DNA from 2 places in the Arsenicicoccus sp. UBA2120 genome. Region 1 is predicted to be linked to the other one. Evidence: predicted binding sites of a transcription regulator. Region 1 holds the regulator's gene; the other holds the start of a gene.
The links. Region 1 encodes LexA, which represses DNA repair genes until DNA is damaged. Its sites were predicted from a motif close to TCGAACANNTGTTCGA; they were not measured.
Positions count from the first base shown of each region.

Region 2: the regulator LexA is predicted to act here: its motif matches at 2,962-2,977, upstream of ruvC (crossover junction endodeoxyribonuclease RuvC).

Region 1 covers NZ_DCYC01000073.1:110,740-113,689, reverse strand. Annotated here, with positions in the region: gene B2P18_RS11825 (alpha/beta hydrolase family protein) at 23-1,507, shown strand; gene lexA (transcriptional repressor LexA) at 1,559-2,257, opposite strand; gene B2P18_RS11815 (LysM peptidoglycan-binding domain-containing protein) at 2,514-2,909, shown strand.
Region 2 covers NZ_DCYC01000069.1:7,247-11,446, forward strand. Annotated here, with positions in the region: gene B2P18_RS09995 (preprotein translocase subunit YajC) at 1-181, opposite strand, end outside; gene ruvB (Holliday junction branch migration DNA helicase RuvB) at 327-1,451, opposite strand; gene ruvA (Holliday junction branch migration protein RuvA) at 1,455-2,057, opposite strand; gene ruvC (crossover junction endodeoxyribonuclease RuvC) at 2,191-2,859, opposite strand; gene B2P18_RS10015 (YebC/PmpR family DNA-binding transcriptional regulator) at 3,193-3,963, opposite strand; gene pdxT (pyridoxal 5'-phosphate synthase glutaminase subunit PdxT) at 4,006-4,200, opposite strand, start outside.

The DNA of each region.
Region 1 (2,950 bases):
GACCCACCCCCCAGGAGTCGACATGTCCTCGCGCACCCTCCGCCCCTCCCGAGTCACGACCGTCGCGGCTGCCCTGGCTGCCGTCGGCGCCCTGGCCGTCCCCGTGGCACCCGCGGTCGCCGCCGGGTCGCCCCGCAGCACCGAGCCCCGCAGCGCCGAGCCGCGCGCCACCGAGCCGCGCGCCACCGAGCCGCGCGCCACCGAGCCGCGCGTCACCGAGCCGCGTCACGAGCAGGGCACCCTGCCCGACGGTTCCACCTGGGACATCGCGGTCCCGGCCGGCTGGAACGGCGACGTCATCCTGTTCAGCCACGGGTTCCGCACCGGCGCGGTCAACCCCACCGTGGACGCCGGGTTCGCCCCCACCTCGGCGGCCCTGCAGGCACGCGGGTATGCCGTGGCGCAGTCGTCATACGCCCGGACCGGATGGGCGCTCGGCAGCGCCGTCGACGACCAGCTCGGCGTGCTCGCCGAGTTCAAGGCGCGCATCGGCGAGCCGCGTCGCACGATCGCCTTCGGCCGGTCCATGGGAGGGCTGGTGAGCAGCCTGCTGGCGGAGCGACGCGACGCTGACATCGACGCGGCAATCAGCACCTGCGGACTGCTCGGCGGCGGGCTCAACCTCAACAACTACCAGCTCGACGGGCAGCAGGCCGTCGCCTCCCTGCTGCTGCCCGGCGAGGACGTGCGGCTCACGAAGTTCGCGTCCGTGGAGGAGGCGGCGGCCAACGCCCAGCGGCTGGTCGACGCCGTCAAGGCGGCCCAGGCCACCCCGCAGGGACGCGCCCGGATCGCGCTCGCCGCATCCCTGATGAACATGCCGACGTGGGCGACAGGTGCCACCCCGCCCAAGGCGCGCGACGCCGTGGCCGTCGAGCAGGCGCAGTACACCTACCTGATCGGGTCGCTGACGATGATGATGACGCGGCGCGTCGACATCCAGGAGGTCTCGGGCGGGGACAGCGGGTGGAACAAGGGGGTCGACTACGCCCGGCTCCTGCGCCGCAGCGACCAGGCGGGCAACGTGGCTCGGCTCTATCGCTCGGCGGGCCTCGACCTCAAGCAGGACCTGCGGCAGATCACCAGCGACGCCGACGTGACGGCCGATCCCGCGGCGGTGACCTGGCTGAAGCGCACGTCCGCCCCGACCGGCCGGCTGCGCGTGCCGGTGCTGACGATGCACACGGTGGCGGACCCGGCCGCGCCGGTGGAGTACACGAGCGAGTACGCGACGAAGGTGAAGCGAGCCGGCTCCGGCGCGCTCTTGCGCCAGGCCTACGTGCAGCGCACGGGGCACTGCACGTTCACGCCTGCCGAGAACGTCGCCGCGGTGCAGGCGATGCAGGAACGCCTCGACACCGGTCGATGGACCGGCGCCGTGAGGCCTCGGTCGCTGCAGCGGGTCGCCGAGGCGGCGAACCTGGCCGGCGCAGCCTTCGTGAGCTATCGACCGGGCGCGTTCGTCAACGACCGGGCCGACCGCGACCCCTACGGCCCGCGTCGCTGACGCCGGTGGTCTGACCCTCGACACCCTCGGCGAGGTCCGACGGTTGCGCGCTCAGACGGAGCGCAGCACCGCCGTGACCTTGCCGAGGATCGTCGCCTGCTTGCCGTCGATCGGCTCGAAGGCGGGGTTGTGCGGGAGCAGCCACGGGTGACCGAGCTTGCGCTTGAAGGTCTTGACCGTGGCCTCGCCGTCGATCATCGCGGCGACGATGTCGCCGTTGTCGGCGTCGGGCTGCTGGCGCACGACGACCCAGTCGCCGTCGCAGATGGCGGCATCGACCATGGAGTCCCCGACCACCTTGAGCAGGAACAGCTGGCCCTCGCCCACGACCTGGCGGGGGAGCGGGAAGACGTCCTCGACGACCTCCTCCGCCGTGATCGGGACACCGGCGGCGATCCGACCGAGGACGGGCACGTATGACGCCTGGGGCCGCTGGTCGCGCGTGCCCGTCACGTCGGTGCTGTCGTCGGCGTCGGTGTGGAACGCCTCGGGAGCCCAGTCCGGGGAGACGACCTCGATGGCTCGGGGGCGGTTGGGGTCGCGGCGCAGCATGCCCTTGCGCTCGAGGGTCTGCAGCTGGTGCGAGACGCTGCTGACGCTGGCGAGACCCACGGCGTCGCCGATCTCGCGGATGCTCGGCGGGTAGCCCCGGCGCTCGACCGTGTCGCGGATGAACTCCAGGATCTTGCGCTGGCGGACGGTGAGGCGCTGCCCGCCGTCGCGCTCCGGCAGGTTGGTGACCTTGGCCATCGTGCTCGCTCCCTCGATGCCGGCAGGGCCCCTGACCTGCAGTGATGTGCGGTGGAGACACTCGGGGCGGGGGGTGTGTCAGTGGTGCCTGGTTGAGTATCTCCCGTGGCCACCAAGGCTACCGGGGTCGAAGGCGTGTTTCAAACACTCGTTCGACGCGAGTCTTCACATCAGCCCCGGGGATGCTGTACTTTCGTACAAGCGTTCTATCGAACGGATGAGCGAGCCACCCCGGCTCGTCGAGAAGGAGGACCCAATGAGTGCAGCTGTTGCGTGGGACGACACCATCGCCCCGGCACGTGTGCCCGGCCGTCCCCGACTGCACCTGGTGCCGACCGGCGATGCCGTCCCGGCCCGTGCACCCCGTCGCCTGCGCTTCACGCGGCGCGGGCGGCTCGCGATGACCCTCACCGTGGCGGTGCTCGTCGCCGTCGCGGCGTTCTCCGCCTGGTCGTCGCTGGCCACCGCGGCGCCCGCCGGCACGGCCGCGCACGTCGTGACCGTCGAGGGCGGCCAGAGCCTGTCCGAGATCGCGGCCCGTGAGATGCCCGGCGTCCGCACGGACGACGCCGTCCTGCGCCTCGTCAAGGCCAACCACCTGCAGAACGACCAGATCATGACCGGCCAGACCCTGGTCGTGCCGGCGTCCTGATCGGGCCGATCTCCCTTCCTTTCCGCCGGGAGCAAATCCGT
Region 2 (4,200 bases), on a different contig from region 1:
CGGTGACGATCCGCTGCCCGGGCTGGAGCGACCCGGCGCGGGACGCGGCCTCGCGCTGGCGTCGGCGCGTGGTCCACCAGAGCCACCCCAGCATGAGCAGGGGGAGCAGGAAGATGAGGTAGGACAGAGCCCCTTGGTCGTTCTGCGCCGCAGCGGCGACGAACGGGGTGGCAGAGATCATCGACACGTTCTCTCGATCGGATGGTCTGCCAAGATCGTCGGGCCCTGGGATGACGCAGAGTGAAGACCTTGACACGTGGTGCAACGAGGAGGATTCCTCTCGGCAGTGTACGGGTCGGGTCTGTCCCCACCCAATCACCACGCGCTCAGGAGAACCGGCCCTCCCCGTCGAGGGGGAGCTGCGGAGCCCCGGCTCCGGGGGCGTCCATCGGCGCGGTGAGGCCGAGGTGCTGCCACGCCAGCGCCGTGGCCGCTCGCCCGCGCGGCGTGCGGACCATGAAGCCCTCGCGCACGAGATAGGGCTCAGCGACGGTCTCGACCGTGTCCGGCTCCTCCCCCACGGCGACGGCGAGCGTCGACAGGCCCACGGGGCCGCCGCCGAAGCGGGTGCACAGCAGCTCCAGCACCCCGCGGTCCAGCCGGTCCAGCCCCCGCACGTCGACGTCGAAGAGGGCGAGTGCCTCGTGCGCGGCCTCCAGGTCCACCACGCCGCGGCCATGCACCTGCGACCAGTCGCGGACGCGGCGCAGCAGCCGGTTGGCGATGCGGGGTGTGCCGCGGGACCGTCCCGCGATCTCGGCGATGCCGTCGTCGAGCGCCTCGACGCCGAGGAGCCGGGCCGAGCGCACGAGGATCGCGGCGAGGTCGTCGGAGGAGTAGAAGTCGAGGTGACCGGTGAACCCGAACCGGTCGCGCAGCGGCGCCGGCAGCAGTCCGGCGCGCGTCGTGGCCCCGACGACGGTGAACGGCGGCAGCTCGAGCGGGATCGCGGTCGCGCCCGGCCCCTTGCCCACGATGACGTCGACCCGGAAGTCCTCCATCGCGAGATAGAGCATCTCCTCCGCCGGGCGGGCCATGCGGTGGATCTCGTCGAGGAAGAGCACCTCGCCCTCAGCCAGGCTGGACAGGATCGCCGCGAGGTCACCGGCGTGCTGGATGGCGGGTCCGCTGGTCACGCGGATCGGCCGCTCCAGCTCGGCCGCGACGATCATCGCCAGCGTCGTCTTGCCGAGCCCGGGCGGACCCGACAGCAGGATGTGGTCCGGCACCGCGTCCCGGCGTCGCGCGGCCTCGAGGACCAGGGACAGCTGGTCGCGCACGCGGGGCTGCCCGGGGAAGTCCACCAGCCGCTTCGGCCGCAGCGCCGCCTCGACCCGCTGCTCGTCGTCGACCCCACGGGCGTCGACGACCCGCGCCGTCGCGTCATAGCTGCCGTCGTCGGCCCGACCGGCGAACTCGTCGTCCGCCCCTCGCTCCCACACCTCGGGCACGGGTCAGCGCCCCAGCTCGCGCAGGGCGGCGCGCAGCATCGCAGAGGTCGAGGCCATGCTGCCCGCGTCGCCGGCTGACGCCACCCGCCCGACGGCGTCCTCGGCCTGCTTGACGCTCCAGCCGAGCCCGACTAGCGCCTCGACGACCTGCGGCTGGGTCCCGCCCGCGGCCGGCGCGGCACCCGCGCCCGGCGTGGCGCCCGGGAGGACGCCGACCTTGTCGCGGAGCTCGAGCACGATGCGCTCGGCGCCCTTCTTGCCGATGCCGGGCACCTTGGTCAGGGTCGCGATGTCACCCGATCCGATGGCCGCGCGCGTGACGTCGGGGGCGTGCACCGACAGCATCGCGAGCGCCAGCCGCGGCCCCACCCCGCTGACGGTCTGCACCTGCTCGAAGAGCGCCCGCTCGTCGTCGTCGCCGAAGCCGTACAACGTCAGCGAGTCCTCCCGCACCACGAGGGTCGTCGACAGGCGGGCCTGCTGCCCCACGCGCAGCCCGGCGGCCGTGGCGGGAGTCGTGTGCACCAGCATGCCGACGCCCCCGACCTCGACCACGACGTGGTCGAGGTGGGCGGTCAGCACCGTGCCGGAGACGGACGCGATCATGAGTTCTCCTGTGGTCCAGTCGTCTTCGTCGTATGCCGCAGCACCGCATCCCGGCTCACCGCAGACCCAGGCGTCGTCGGCATCGTCGCACTCCCGAAGGCCGCGAGGGTCGGTGCCGCCCCGAGGGTAGCCCTCACGACGACGTCCCGCGCCGCACCGCCTGGCGACGGGCCGCCGCCACCGCGGGGTGGGCCGAGCCGCCACCCTGCGCACGATGCTCCGCCACGGCCTGCTGCCAACGGTTGGGGGCGGCCTGCTGCCGGCGCCGCGCGGCATCGAGCGCCTCGGCCGTGCGGTTGTCGGTCACGGCGCCGGCGAGCCGTGACGCCGCCCCGCCCCGCCATACGTGGCAGATGGCGAGGGCCAGGGCGTCCGCGGCGTCCGCGGGGGTGGGCCGCTCGTCCAGGCCCAGGACCCGCATGACCATGCTCGTGACCTGGGCCTTGTCCGCCCGCCCGTTGCCCGTCACCGCGGCCTTGACCTCGGACGGCGTGTGCAGGGCCAGCGGCAGCCCGCGGCGGGCGGCCGCGAGCATCGGGATCGCGCTCGCCTGGGCCGTCCCCATGATCGTGGACACGTCCCCACGGGCGAACATGCGCTCCACCGCGATCGCGTCCGGGTCGTGGTGGTGCAGCCAGTCCTCCAGCTCGGTCTGGATGGTCAGCAGTCGTTGGTGCAGCGGCTCGCTGCTCGGGGTGCGGATCACGCCGACCGCCACCAGCCGCAGGGGACGGCCGGGGACTCCCTCCACCACGCCGACACCGCAGCGGGTGAGACCGGGGTCGACGCCGAGCACCCGCATGTCGTTTCCCTCTCGCCGGACGTGTCGCGCGACAGTGTCCACGTTGCGCACCGACAGTCTCCACCGTGCGCACCGTCAGGCTACGCGGGACACACCGACAGACCGAACACACGTTCGCCAGAGCGCCTCCGCGCGCTCCACGACCATCCCCCGTCTCGCCCACCACCCCCCGTGTCGCCCACCATCCCCCGTCTCGCGCTGCAGCCCCAGACCGACGCCGCACGGCGAGACCGCCACCACAACCCCTGACGGGAACGCTCCAGACGAACGCGAGCGGGGCCGGGCACGACCTCGTCGTCCCCAGCCCCGCTCGCTCGTGTCCTCGCGCCGTCGTCAGTCCTCTGAATCAAGCTCGGCTGCGACCTCGTCGCTCACGTCCCCGTTCGTCCAGACGTTCTGCACGTCGTCGCTGTCCTCGAGCGCGTCGACGACCTTGAGCATCTTGCGGGCGCCGTCGGCGTCCAGCTCGACCTTGAGGTTGGGCACGAAGCTCGCTTCGGCCGATTCGTAGTCCAGGCCCGCCTGCTGGATCGCGGTGCGCACGGCCACGAAGTCGCCTGCCTCCGAGATGATCTCGAAGGTCTCGTCGTCGTCGTTGACCTCCTCCGCGCCGGCGTCGAGGACGATCTCCAGGAGGTCGTCCTCGGTCAGCTCGCGGTCCTTCTGCTGCTTGGTGAGCGTCACGACGCCCTTGCGCGAGAAGTTGTAGGCGACCGAGCCCGGGTCGGCGAGGTTGCCGCCGTTGCGGGTCAGCGCCACGCGCACCTCGGTGGCGGCGCGGTTGCGGTTGTCGGTGAGGCACTCGATCAGCACGGCGACACCGTTGGGGGCGTAGCCCTCGTACATGATCGTCTGCCAGTCCGCGCCGCCGGAGTCAGCACCGGAGCCGCGCTTCAGCGCACGGTCGATGTTGTCGTTGGGGACGGAGTTCTTCTTGGCCTTCTGGACCGCGTCGTACAGCGTGGGGTTGCCGGCCGGGTCGGCGCCGCCCTGCCTGCAGGCGACCTCGATGTTCTTGATCAGCTTGGCGAACAGCTTGCCGCGCTTGGCGTCGATCGCCGCCTTCTTGTGCTTGGTGGTGGCCCATTTGGAGTGGCCGCTCATACGTAAGCTCCTCGTGATGTCCGGCGTGGCAACTGGCCCAGTCTACGCGCCACGCACGAGGTCCACGAAGTACTCGTGCACCCGCAGGTCCCCGGTGACCTCGGGGTGGAAGCTCGTGACCAGCAGGGAGCCCTGCCGCGCCATCACGACCTTGCCCGCCGCCGCCCCCTCGGCGGACTCCGGCACCCTGGCCAGCACCTCGACGTCCGCGCCGACGTCCTCCACCCACGGGGCCCG